One region of the Flavobacterium sp. FlaQc-49 genome, then DNA from elsewhere that is predicted to be linked to it. Evidence: riboswitches for the same ligand, from Rfam matches in the RefSeq annotation. Region 1 holds a riboswitch; each other region holds the start of a gene.

Evidence for each region. Region 1 has a riboswitch for cobalamin ahead of ACHRV3_RS01620 (TonB-dependent receptor). Riboswitches for the same ligand answer to the same signal wherever they lie in the genome.
Region 2: linked by a shared signal. The riboswitch ahead of ACHRV3_RS08630 (PKD-like domain-containing protein) and the one ahead of ACHRV3_RS01620 (TonB-dependent receptor) in region 1 are both predicted to bind cobalamin.
Region 3: linked by a shared signal. The riboswitch ahead of ACHRV3_RS11245 (TonB-dependent receptor plug domain-containing protein) and the one ahead of ACHRV3_RS01620 (TonB-dependent receptor) in region 1 are both predicted to bind cobalamin.

What each region holds. Positions count from the first base shown of each region.
Region 1 covers NZ_JBIPCS010000001.1:392,934-397,150, reverse strand. Annotated here, with positions in the region: gene ACHRV3_RS01630 (DEAD/DEAH box helicase) at 1-450, shown strand, start outside; gene ACHRV3_RS01625 (NAD(P)/FAD-dependent oxidoreductase) at 537-1,796, shown strand; cobalamin riboswitch at 2,280-2,487, shown strand; gene ACHRV3_RS01620 (TonB-dependent receptor) at 2,604-4,217, shown strand, end outside.
Region 2 covers NZ_JBIPCS010000003.1:505,692-509,908, reverse strand. Annotated here, with positions in the region: gene ACHRV3_RS08645 (TetR/AcrR family transcriptional regulator) at 1-87, shown strand, start outside; gene ACHRV3_RS08640 (thioesterase family protein) at 138-623, shown strand; gene ACHRV3_RS08635 (hypothetical protein) at 1,702-2,424, opposite strand; cobalamin riboswitch at 2,746-2,981, shown strand; gene ACHRV3_RS08630 (PKD-like domain-containing protein) at 3,101-4,217, shown strand, end outside.
Region 3 covers NZ_JBIPCS010000004.1:367,098-371,314, forward strand. Annotated here, with positions in the region: gene ACHRV3_RS11240 (YncE family protein) at 1-956, opposite strand, end outside; gene ACHRV3_RS11245 (TonB-dependent receptor plug domain-containing protein) at 962-2,815, opposite strand; cobalamin riboswitch at 2,842-3,050, opposite strand; gene cobC (alpha-ribazole phosphatase) at 3,114-3,656, opposite strand; gene ACHRV3_RS11255 (adenosylcobinamide-GDP ribazoletransferase) at 3,641-4,217, opposite strand, start outside.

The sequences.
Region 1 (4,217 bases):
ATTTTGGTTGCTACAGATTTGGCTGCCAGAGGAATAGATGTAAAAGAAATCTCTTATGTAGTCAACTATCATTTACCGGATACTTATGAAGCTTACGTTCACAGAAGTGGAAGAACTGCCAGAGCGGGCGCTAAAGGACTTTCTTTAACCGTTCTGCAAGAGGAGGAAGTAGCTGAAATTGCTGAATTTGAAAGAGAATTGGATTTAAAATTCATTGAATTTAAAAAACCAACAGCAGTAAGTTTAGAGGAAAACAATACACTTCTTTGGGCAAAACAAATTTTCAAAACCAAACCGAATCATGATCTTTCTGCTGAATTAAAAACAAAAGTGAAAACTGTTTTTCATCATTTAACCAAAGAGGAGTTGATTGAAAAATTGTTAGCAAATTATGTTTTGCAGAACAAAATCGATGTAGTTGAAAAACCTGTTAAAAAATTCAAAAAGTAAGATATGTTGGCTTTGTAGCTGTTTAATTATATTGTACTTTTAAGGTGATTTTAAAAGAAAATTATCTTATTCGTAAAACAATATATATGAAAATAGTCATTATTGGAGGTGGGTTTGCAGGTATAAATCTGGCGAAGGAACTTGTAAATCAACCTCAAATTCAAGTTACACTTGTAGACAAGAACAATTACAATTTTTTTCCACCACTAATATATCAGGTTGCAACCGCTTTTCTGGAACCCTCCAGTATTAGTTATCCCTATAGAAAGTTTTTTGCCGGCAAAAAGAACCTTCAATTTCGTTTAGGAGAACTTGTTTCTGTAGTTCCTGCAGAGAATAAAGTAATCTTAAACAATGGCGAATTGAGTTACGATTATCTGGTTTTTGCCACAGGAGCAGAAACTAGTTATTTTGGCATGGAAAACGTGATGAAAAACGCCATTCCGATGAAAACCTTAAATGATGCCATCGAAATGCGAAATACGTTGCTTAAAAACCTCGAGAAAGCCGCTATAACCAAAGATATTCGCAAACGCCGTAAATTACTAACGATTGTGGTAGCCGGTGGAGGACCTACCGGAGTGGAAGTTTCAGGTATGTTTGCTGAAATGCGTAAAAATATATTGCTCAAAGAATATCCGGAATTAGAAACATCTGCCAGTAATGTCTATTTAGTAGACGGGGGAGATGCTTTATTGGCTCCAATGAGTGTAGCTTCACAAAAAGATACTTTGGAAGCGTTAACCAAACTGGGAGTTGTCGTAAAACTAAACAGCCGTGTTACCGATTATATTAATGATACCGTGCATTTTGCTAACGGAGAAACGATTCAGACCAAAAATCTAATTTGGGCAGCCGGTGTTTCGGCTAAACTTTTTGAGGGTATTCCAACAGAAAGTTATGGTCGTGGCAGACGTATGGCAACGGATCAATACAATAAAGTCAATGGTCTTGAAAATGTATATGCTATTGGTGATACCGCTATTTTAGCTGGAGATCAAAAATTCCCCGACGGGCATCCTCAGGTTGCTCAGGTTGCCATTCAACAAGGGTTGAATCTGGCTAAGAACTTTAAAGCGATGGTTCATAACAAACCTCTTAAAGCTTTTACTTACAACGATAAAGGCTCGATGGCCATTATAGGAAAAAATAAAGCTGTAGTAGATTTACCAAGTCCAAAATGGCATTTTAAAGGATTTTTCGCCTGGATTATCTGGTTGTTTATACACTTAATATCGTTAATTACTTATAGAAACAGACTGAATACGTTCTGGAATTGGATGGTGGCTTATTTTGCACGAGATCAATCTTTGAGAATGATTATCAGACCGGATAAGAGGAGTTAAATTTTAATATTTGAAATTTCAAATTCCAAATTCCAAAAGCTAATTTGTTTTTTTGTCATTTCGAGCGAAGTCGAGAAATCGCACCAGAAACTCTGCACAGTTTGTCATCCTGAGGAACGAAGGATCTACGTTTGCTGAATCCATACCGTTGCGCTTTACTTTACGGAATTACTCGTGAAGATACTTCGTCCCTCAGTATGACAAAATTGCGAAAAATAGAGAATGGAGCAACTTGTTTGATTTTTAGTATCTCGGAATTGACAAAAGTCTGAATTCCAAAATTCAAATTCCAAATTCCAAAAATTTAAAAAGCCGGAAACTTACGTTTTCGGCTTTTTGGTTTTATTTTTTTTGTTGTTTTCTACTTATTTAGATTCAATAACATACCAGTAATTAAAAGTCTTTTCACTCGGAAGATGTTTTTATTTTATTAGGGTAAGAGCAATTGTATTAAATAGTTCTTAATATTATAAAGATAATTGTATATTTGCCGCAGATTTTGGTCTATTTTTCTAAGTTTTTTTAGAGAATAGTTAAAAGGGAATCAGGTGTAAATCCTGAGCAGACCCGCTACTGTAAGTTCTATATAAGTCTTTAAACGTTACTAATGCCACTGTTTGCTACAGCGAATGGGAAGGCTGTTTTAAAGATAGAATAAGTCAGGAGACCTGCCATAATCACATAGTTTAAGACTTTCGTGGTATAAAGTTGAAGAACAAGAATATTCCCTGCTATTTTTATAGACGGAATGTGTCTTATTGCTTCTTGTTATTTACATCTCTGAAAGTTTATTTAATAAAATCAGTGATGCATAATACCACAAAAACGCTTGTATTCTTTTTTATTGTATTGATCCCGTTTTTACCTCAAGCTCAGGTAAAAAAGGACAGTTTACGGGTTTTAAAAGAGGTCGTCCTAAAATCAAAACCTTTTCAGGAAGTAATTCCCGTACAAACGCTTTCAGGAAAATTACTAGAAAACCTGGCCAGTCATAACGTTGCCGACGCATTACGATATTTTGCTGGAACCCAAATCAAAGACTATGGCGGACTTGGTGGCCTTAAAACGGTTGATGTCCGTAATATGGGAACCCATCATGTAGGTGTTTTTTATGACGGAATTCAACTGGGTAATGCACAAAACGGAGTGACAGATTTAGGGAAATATTCCTTAGACGACATGGAATCCTTGACCATGTACAATGGACAAAAAAGCGAAATATTTCAATCTGCCAAAGACTTTGCTGCTGCCTCTACGATTTACTTAAGAACGAAACGACCTGTTTTTGAAGGTACCAAAAAAACGAATCTTTTAGTACGTTACAAAACGATGTCTATCAACTACATCAATCCTTCATTCAGATGGGAACAGAAGTTGAGCGACAAAGTAAGTATGAGTGTAAGTTCGGAATACATCAAGTCTAATGGGCAGTACAAATACAGATACACCAGAAACAATCAGGATGGTTCTTTGGCTTATGACACTACAGCGACCCGAATGAACAGTGATATTGAAGCTTTAAGAGTAGAATCAGGGCTTTACGGAAAAATAAATAAAGGTTCCTGGGATGCCAAGGTCTATTATTATGATTCAGATAGGGGAGCACCGGGAGCTATCGTGGCGAATAAGTTTAAAGACGGTTTCAGACAATACGATAAGAATTTTTTCGCTCAGGCATTTTTAGTGAAAGAAGTTAGCGAGAAGTATAAATTTCAGGCCAGAGCAAAATACGCCTACGATTACACGCATTATGTTGCCCGAGATACGACCCGAATTTTAGGAGAAACAGTAACCGAAGGCGCCCAATCTGACGATAGTTACTACCAACAGGAAATCTATTTTTCTGCCGTTAATATGTACAGTATAACACCAACGTGGGATGTTTCGTTGTCCACAGATCTGCAATACAACCGATTAAACGCAACACGAAAAGGAATCCAAACTTTGTTTTCTTATCCACAACGTTATACCGCCTTAGTTTCTCTTGCCAGTTCCTACCGACTTGGAGGACTTAAAGTCTTGGGAAGTCTTGTAGGTACGCATGTACAAGAAGAGGTGCGCTACAATGCAAAAGCTCCGGATAAAACAGAAGTAACACCCGCGCTGTTTTTGGGTTACACTCCATTTAAAGGACATGATTTTAATCTAAGAGCGTTTGCAAAACGTATTTTCAGAATGCCCACTTTTAATGATTTGTATTACACCATGGTTGGCTCCAGTACTTTGAGACCGGAGTATATGAACCAGTACGACCTTGGTTTTACCTACAATTTGCCTGTAGGGAAAGGTTTTTTCGATGCCTTTTCGATTCAGGTTGACGGTTATTATACCAATACCAAAGATAAAATCGTAGCAGCACCAACAGGCAATTTATTCCGCTGGATGATGACCAATATCGGACAAGTTAAAGGAAAAGGAATA
Region 2 (4,217 bases), on a different contig from region 1:
TTGGCATTCACACACAATGACGACTCCTACATTACGCATGCAATGGATTTCATTGATGACATACTAATTAAAAACATAAAAAAGTAAAAAAATTTAACCCTACATATACCAATCGGTATGTGATAATTTAATTAAAAATGGAAAAAGTATTAAAAACAAAAAGAAAAATCAGATTTCAGGATTGTGACCCTTTCAATCATTTGAACAATGCAAAATACCTTGAATATTTCATTAATACCCGTGAAGATCAAATTGCAGAACACTACAATCTTGATATTTTTAAATTGATGAAAACAACCGCGCTGAGCTGGGTTGTGGCTTCCAATCAGATCAGTTATATGAGACCGGCCTCTACAATGGAAACCGTAGTAATCGAGTCTCAACTGATTCAATATACTGATAATGTTTTACTGGTAGAAATGAAAATGTGGAATGAGAATGAAACAGAACTAAAAGCATTGCTTTGGATAAAATTCATTCATTACAACCTTCAAACAACAAAAGTAGCCAATCACGCTGATAATTTGATGCAATTATTCCAATCGGTTGTGGTTCCTGTTGAGCAAACTGTTTTTGAAAATCGTTATTTAGAGATCGTTCAGAAAATGAAAAGTTATGCTTAAACCGGAGATAACCGCACGCAAAGTTTAGTTATAGTATTACGAATTCTTTTTAGTTTTATACTTGTTTTTTTACACGCAGATTTAGCAGGTTGCACAAATATTTTTTTGAGAGATAAATAAGATCAGTCTAATCCGCTACCCGAGCGATAGCGAACTGGCTAAGCAAATCTGCGTGCAAAAGAAAATCTTTGCGAGCTTTGCGTTAAATTTTCCGCAATCCAACTATAAAGAATAAAAAAAGGGCAGAACCATTCTATAAGGTTCTGCCCTTTTTACATTTCACACAATTACAAAAAAATCTTTCAAGAACTGAATTAAAATTTACTGAGAGCAAGAATTAAATACTATTGTTATTCACATTCTGGCACTATTAATGTTTACACAGTGTTACATCAAAACTTTATTTATAACCAAAAGAAACCAACACATGAAAGAAACCCTTTTTAAAAATCTAACCTTCTCCCTGATCATAACAAATATTTGGACAATTTGTGCTTTCTTCATTTATTTCTTTGAATCACCTGGCTGGTTTCATGGGTTCGGGGTTTTTGGTTTTTACTTAAACAGTTGTTGGGTTTCCGGGGCAATTGGAGTGATTTTAATACTATTAAGATTCTTTTATTTTAAAAACGACAAGAAGAACAAATTAAGTTTAAGTTTTCTTTATTGCTTTTTCGGCATATTTAATCTGCTTTTATTTGCACTGTTTTTAATACTTGCTCTCTTTGAAATTATAAATGGCGGTTTTTTAGACCTGTTTTTATTTGCCAATCTTATTACTGCAGTTTTTATTCTTTTTGATATTTATAAAACGGTAAAGTTGAGCGATCCTACTAATTAATTCAAGCTGCTAGTTAATAATTAGTTGATCCTATTTGACGAAAACATAAAAGGATTGAGAGGTGTATCTTGTCTTTAGCCGAAAGAACCAATATTTTAAAATTCTTAAAGTACGAATAGAATGATTCATTATCATTTTATATACACAAAACTCCTTAATTTCTTAAGGAGTTTTTGTGTGTATTCTAAAGAAAGTATTTCGCAGTCTTGCCTGAATTAGGGAACTAATATCCGTAGTCTAGTATCCAAAATTCGTTACCTGAAAAGCTTCCATTCTTCTGCTTTGTCCAACAGTTCCGGCAACCTGACCACTGCTTACCCATGGTAACCAGCCTAATTCTGCCACATAAGCTCTGTAGTAACTTGCAGCATATACCTGAATTGCCTCCATTCTTCTGCCTAAACCAACGGTTCCTAATGTTCTCGAACATCCCTGATCGTACCAACCAAGTCCTTCTACGTGAGCAATTCCAATTTTACAAATAGGACTCGGAATGTAACCTCCAAATTCAACAGCCTCCAATTGTCTGCTTTCTCCAATTGTTCCTATTACTTGTCCGTATGGCGTCCATGGCAACCAACCTTTACCTGCTACATGTGCTCTATATCCACTTGTCGCTTCAGCTGCTTTGCCAGTCAGTTTCTTTTCAGTGGCCAGTTCATTCAACTTTTTAAAATAAGCATCGCTTCCGGCTGCTTCTTTGGTTAAATTCCCTGTCTCAAAATCATAAGAATTTCTCAGTATCTCGATTTCACTTTTCTTATTCGATAACTCAAACTCCTTTACCATTAAGCTGATAATTTCGGGTGGAATATTTTGTAAGATCTTGCCATCCGGATCAACGGCAAATTTCAATTCTTTGTTTTGCTCCACAGCCGATGGCTCCTGAGCAATTTCATCTGTTTGACAAGAAATAAAAAGGGATACTAAAAAAGCAACTAAAATAATTTTTGTTTTCATAATACAATGATTGGTTAATTAATGGTTAATACTAATGCTTAATTTTACTTGATTTAACAAAAAATACATTTATACATTATCAGTCAACGACTTAACACTATAACATTTTCAGCAATACATCTTCAAAACAATCTATTTTTAATCATTCTACTATATCAAATATATAAAAATAGTTTTAGTATCATGAGAAATTTCGTATTATATAACCCGCCGTTAAAAAATTTATTCTACCATTTATTTGGGCTGTCTTATAAAAAGGAACCTCGAAAAAGACACTTATTTTTTTTTGAAATTAACATTCAAAGCACCAAAGAGTTTATTTACATTTGTACGCGCAATGGTTCAACTGCATTTTTCGGTGTAGTTGATTAAAAGGGAATTAGGTGCAAATCCTGAACAAGCCCGTTACTGTAAGTTTCATGCAACATTTTGACAGATTGCTGTTGATTTTTCAAATCTCCAAAATCTAATCTTTTGCCACTGCATTTTTAGAAATGTGGGAAGGTTGCTCAAAATGGAAACAAGTCAGGAGACCTGCCACTGCTTAATAGTTTAAAGTTTTCGTGGAGCAAAACTTTAAGCCCGAACACAAACATCAAATTCAAATTTGGTTTTCGTTTTCGTTTTTTCGCTTTTAAAGCAAAAACAAGAATAGAAAATAATACTCTTTTCGTTTATGAATAAATTTTTAATTGCATTAGCCACAACTCTATTCCTCACTGGATGTTCCAAAGATGAGACACCTTCCGAAGTGGTATTACCGGAAGTAACATTTGATGAACCAACAAATGGTTTTACAATTGAAAAAATGCAATGGTTTCACCTCCAGCCTAAACTTAAAAATCCGGATAACGTGACTTATACCTGGCTGTTAAATGGAAAAATAATTGCGACCACACTTGATCTAATGTACGTGTTTGCACAAGCCGGAACCTATAAAATTGACTTTAGAGTAAAAAACAATTCCGGTGAAATCTTTAAAAAAATCACCGTTAATGTAAAAGAAAAAACCTATCTGAACGGAGTCAAAAATGTCTTTGATTTTTTTCCTGCTCCCGGGCAATTTACAAATGCGCTACCCGAAGCAACTGTAAAAGACACTGACGAAACCATGCGAAAAAAAGCAGAAACGGCACTTACAACAGGAAGCTTGGTAAGTCTTGGAGGATTTGGAGGTTATATCGTAATGGGATTTGACCATACGATTATCAATAAAGAAGGCAACGATTTTATTGTCCTTGGAAATGCGTTCAGCAATTGGGCCGAACCCGGTATAATCATGGTTTCCAGCGATGTAAACAACAACGGAAAAGCAGATGACGAGTGGTACGAAATTGCAGGCTCAGAGCACAATAAACCAACAACCATCAAAAATTACGAGCTGACGTATTACCAACCCAAAAGCGAACCTGAAAATCCATCGGAGCCCAATTACATTCGTTGGACTGATAATCAAGGACAAACAGGTTATATTTCTAAAAATGCTTATCATAGCAATCCTTTCTATCCAACCTGGAAAGGCACCAGTATTACCCTAAAAGGAACTTTCTTAAAAGCCAACCTATTCGATAAATCCGGAACAGGCACGTATTGGGTAAACCCTGCCTACGACTGGGGCTATGCCGACAATTGGTCCAACACCGACGAAAAAGCCCAAATCGATATCAATTGGGCCGTAGATAAAAAAGGAAACCCTGTAAAACTACAAGGAATTAACTTCATCAAAGTCTACAATTCAAACCGTGCCGAAGGTGGATGGCTAGGGGAAGTTTCTACTGAAATTTCGGGTTTTA
Region 3 (4,217 bases), on a different contig from region 1:
TCAGCTAGATAGATAAAATTATTATTAACTGCAAAACCATATAGATAGCCAATAGTAGAAGTCAAAATTGGCGTTGTTGAGGGCGTTGTTGCTGTAGTATTTATTGCATAAACGGAGCTCCCGGCTGTATAATAAATTTTGCTTTCATAAATGTCTAAAAATCCTGCTCCATCTAAACTTTCCGGAAATGCAATTTTGGTAGTTGTTTTGTCAGATAATTTCACTTTTACAATTTCACTTCTGGCTCCGTAAGGACCTCTTAGAATGTATAAAATTCCATTTTCTTCTTCCATCGTGTCTGCACTTGAACCAATAGCTATAGTCTCCAGTGTTTTAGTAGCTATGTCAACGATCAACAGGTTATTGTTATTATAAGGTTCAGTAATGTATAGTTTTCCTTCCTTTAATACAATTCTGTTACCAGTTGCTTTCAATTCAATTTTAGACTCAACAGTATTAGTGGTCAAATTAATTACAGCAATATAATCATCTATATTTCCATTTGGATTTTCTAATGGTTTTTCAAAATTGTAATAAGTGTTGGCATTGGTAACATATGCTTTTCCGTCTTTTACTACACCATATCTTGGTTTAGCTAGTCCTGAGTCGATTTTAGCAATTAATTTAAAAGTATATCTGTTTACGACATTAATTACATTAGATCCACCAGAGATGATATAAGCTTTATCACCATCAAAGAAAATATTTTGTACATATTTCCCTATCAAGTCCTTTGGATTTGCTGAAGTGTAGGCATCTTTTGTAAAGGTGCTTAAGTCTTTACTTAAAAACGAAACAGAACCTTGTCCTAAACTTCCTTCATTTAGAATGAAAAAGCCATTTTTATACGGACTCTCTATTTCAACATTAGTATCATTGTTTTTGTCATCATCACTTGAACAGGAAACAAATAAAGAGATGCTGAGTGTTATTAAAAGCAGTTTGCTAAATTTCATAATATTTAGAATTTTAAGGTTAGATACATATTAAAATTGCGACCCGGCATAGGTCTGTCTTCATAACTTTCATAATTTTTATTGAAAATATTTAAAATCTGAAAGCCAAGTTTGAACGTTTGTAAAATTTTGAAATCATAATCGATCCCAAAATTTGAAACACTATAATCATTTATTATTTCATCTGGATTGTTATCCGCTCTTGTGTATACAAAACCATTATGCAAGAATTGATAATAAGCAGTTATTTTATTTCTTGAGTAAGAAACAGATCCGGTGACTTTGTTGTATGGAACAAAGAAAAGTTGGTTTTTGGTTTCGCCATCTTTTGATGCTGTATAGGCATAAGTAGTGTTTGCACTAAAGTAGTTTTTGCCAAAATGGCCCTTCCAGTTTAACAGAGTTTCTGCTCCATAACTATCTACTTTGGCTGTGTTTTGTGGAGACCAAATACCATTTTGCCCAGGAACCCACTGCAGTAAATCTTTTATTTTGATATAATAAAAGGTCTGACTAAGTGTAATGTTTTTGAAAGTAAAAATATTACCAATTTCTGCCTGATAAGAATTCTCCGGTTTTAAGTCTGGATTACCGCCTTGGTCCCAATATAAATCGTTATAAGTTGGAATTCTGAAATTTCGGGACAAATTTAATTTTAGCTGGTATAATTTACTAAACTGATAGAATGAACCCAAAGAGAATAAAAGGGGTGATTTATAGTTGTCTGTAAATTCTTTTCGAATACCAAATTCATTTCTCCAAACGGCAGAGATATCCTGCTTCAAGAGTAATGATGTTGAAAAGATTTCACGAATATGATCTCCGAAACTAGTTCCAGATCCCTTAGTTCGGTTGTAATCTACGATAGCATTTATTTGTATAGATTTAGATAGTGTGCCTGCTAAATCTAGTTTTGTTGTCAAGCTTTCGGTTTTACCATAACTAAAATAGTCCTTTGTATTATCTTCGTAATATTGGTAATTTTCAAAGATATAGGCGGTTTTGAAATTTGCTTTCAATTTTCCAAAATCGCCATCGTACTCCAATAAATTTCTATTGAAACCATTTATATACTTGCTTTTAGTATCTGTTTCTGTAATCAAAGAAGTATTTCGATCTGTATTAGAAGTTTGGCTATATAATTTTAAACTATTTTTAGCGTCAAATTTATATCCCAAATTGGCACTCATTGTAAAAACATCGTATTCTCCATTTTGATTCCAACGTTGTTCTCCTCTCCAGGTATATCGATCCAGATATTTGTAATCATTGGTCGAACTATTTTTAGAAAAACCAATTTGAGCGCTCCATTTTTTGTTTGAAATATTTGTTTTGTAGTTAACTCCAATGGTGTTAAAACTCCCGTAATTTAATCTTAAGGTGTTTTCAAAACGATCATAAAAACCTAATTCATTGTTTAAATGTACCGTTCCTCCAATTGCCCCACTTCCATAAATGACACTCCCTCCACCTGCTTTTACGGTGACAGAGTTATAATCAGAACCTGAGATTGTATTAAAATCAGTACTTCCATTCATTTGAGAGTTGATATTAATACCATTCCAAATTACGGCAGTCTGCGAAGCGCTGGTTCCTCTGAACGAAACAGTAGAAAGCATTCCGCGACCGTACTCTTTAAAATAAATTGTTGAATTATAATTTAATAAATCAGTTAGCAAAGCCTCGTTTTTATTGATAATCGAATCATTCAAGGTTTGAACAGACTGTGTGCCGGAGTATTTTTTAAGATTGGTGTCTGAAACAATCACTTCTTTTAATTTTGTGATAGAATCGTTCTGTGCCAAAAGGATCTGACACAATAAGAGCAAACAAAAAGACAACCGTTTTTTTAAAGTCATAATTTCTACACTCTTGTTCCCGAGAGTTCGATATTAGTTACAAAGGCAGGTCTCCTGGCTCGCGTCTTGTTGTTTACCTTCCCATTCGCCAAAGCGAGCAGTGGTTTTGTAGTTAACAACAAGCATTCATTTCTGAACTAAGCTTACAGTTGCGGGTACAGCTCAAGTTTTTACTTGATTCCCTTTTTAATGTGCTAAATAAATCAGTAACACAACCTTAAATTTTTTGCAAAGATAAAGTTAAAATTATTGAATTTTCAAATTTGGTCTGTTTTTTATGTGAATTCCTAAAACAAATTTACAGCTGTAGGTTTATTTTGACGACTTGTCCAAAATCGACTTTATTCTGAAAAGCATCTTTCAGCGGGAGTGAAGTATGGTGGCAAAGCAGGCTTCTGATGACTCCTGCATGGGTAACAACAATTATCGGTTGTTCTGCTTTTTTTGAAATTTGCTCTGATAAAAAAACGCCGGTTCTGTCATGTAATTCAATAAAAGATTCTCCATTTGTAGCGTGAACAGTCACAAAATCTTCCATCCACGGATTAAGTTGTTCGGGTAGAATGTCATTCCAGCTTTTCATTTCCCAATCTCCAAAATTCATTTCCATTAGTCTTTTGTCTTCCTGGTAATAAATGGTTTTGATTTCGTTTTGAATGTATTTTGCTAAAATTACACAACGTTGTAAAGGACTTGAGAAAAGAATCGCTTTTTGTGGCAATTGTGAAATGATATTTTCAAAAATAAGTTCAAAAGGTTCTGCTAGAGCAACATCAGACTGTCCGTAGCAAATGCCCTTTTCGCAGAGCGTTTCGGTATGACGGACTAAATAAATTTCCATACCAAAAGAAGTGCTAAATAATAAACAACTTCGCACACCTGTTGCGTAGCTCCCAAGCAGTCGCCTGTATAACCATCAATCCATTTCTGAAAGTAACGCGCTAAAAAATAACGGGTCAAAAAAACAGGAATTAAAACCAAAAGAATCTGGTATTTGAAATAGGACAGCACAAGTAGGGGGACTAATCCAAAGAAAAAGGAACCCAAAATTTCTTTCCAGGTATTGCTTTTAGCAATGGGTTTGCTTTTACTTGAAGCATCATCACGCGAATACTCATGAGTGAAAATAATACTAATCGCTGCCAAACGACTCAAAGCATGAGCTGAAATAAACAATAAGAAAATTTGAAAAAGGGCTGTTGAATCCTGAATTTGAAAAGGTGCTATAGATTCTGAAAGCAGTTTGAACTTTAATAAAAAAAGCAAAATCAAACCAATGGCACCATAGGCACCAATAGCGCTGTCTTTCATTATCAGTAGTATTTTTTCCTTAGTCCAGCCTCCTCCAAAACCATCACAAACATCTGCAAAGCCATCTTCATGAAAAGCTCCTGTAGTTAAT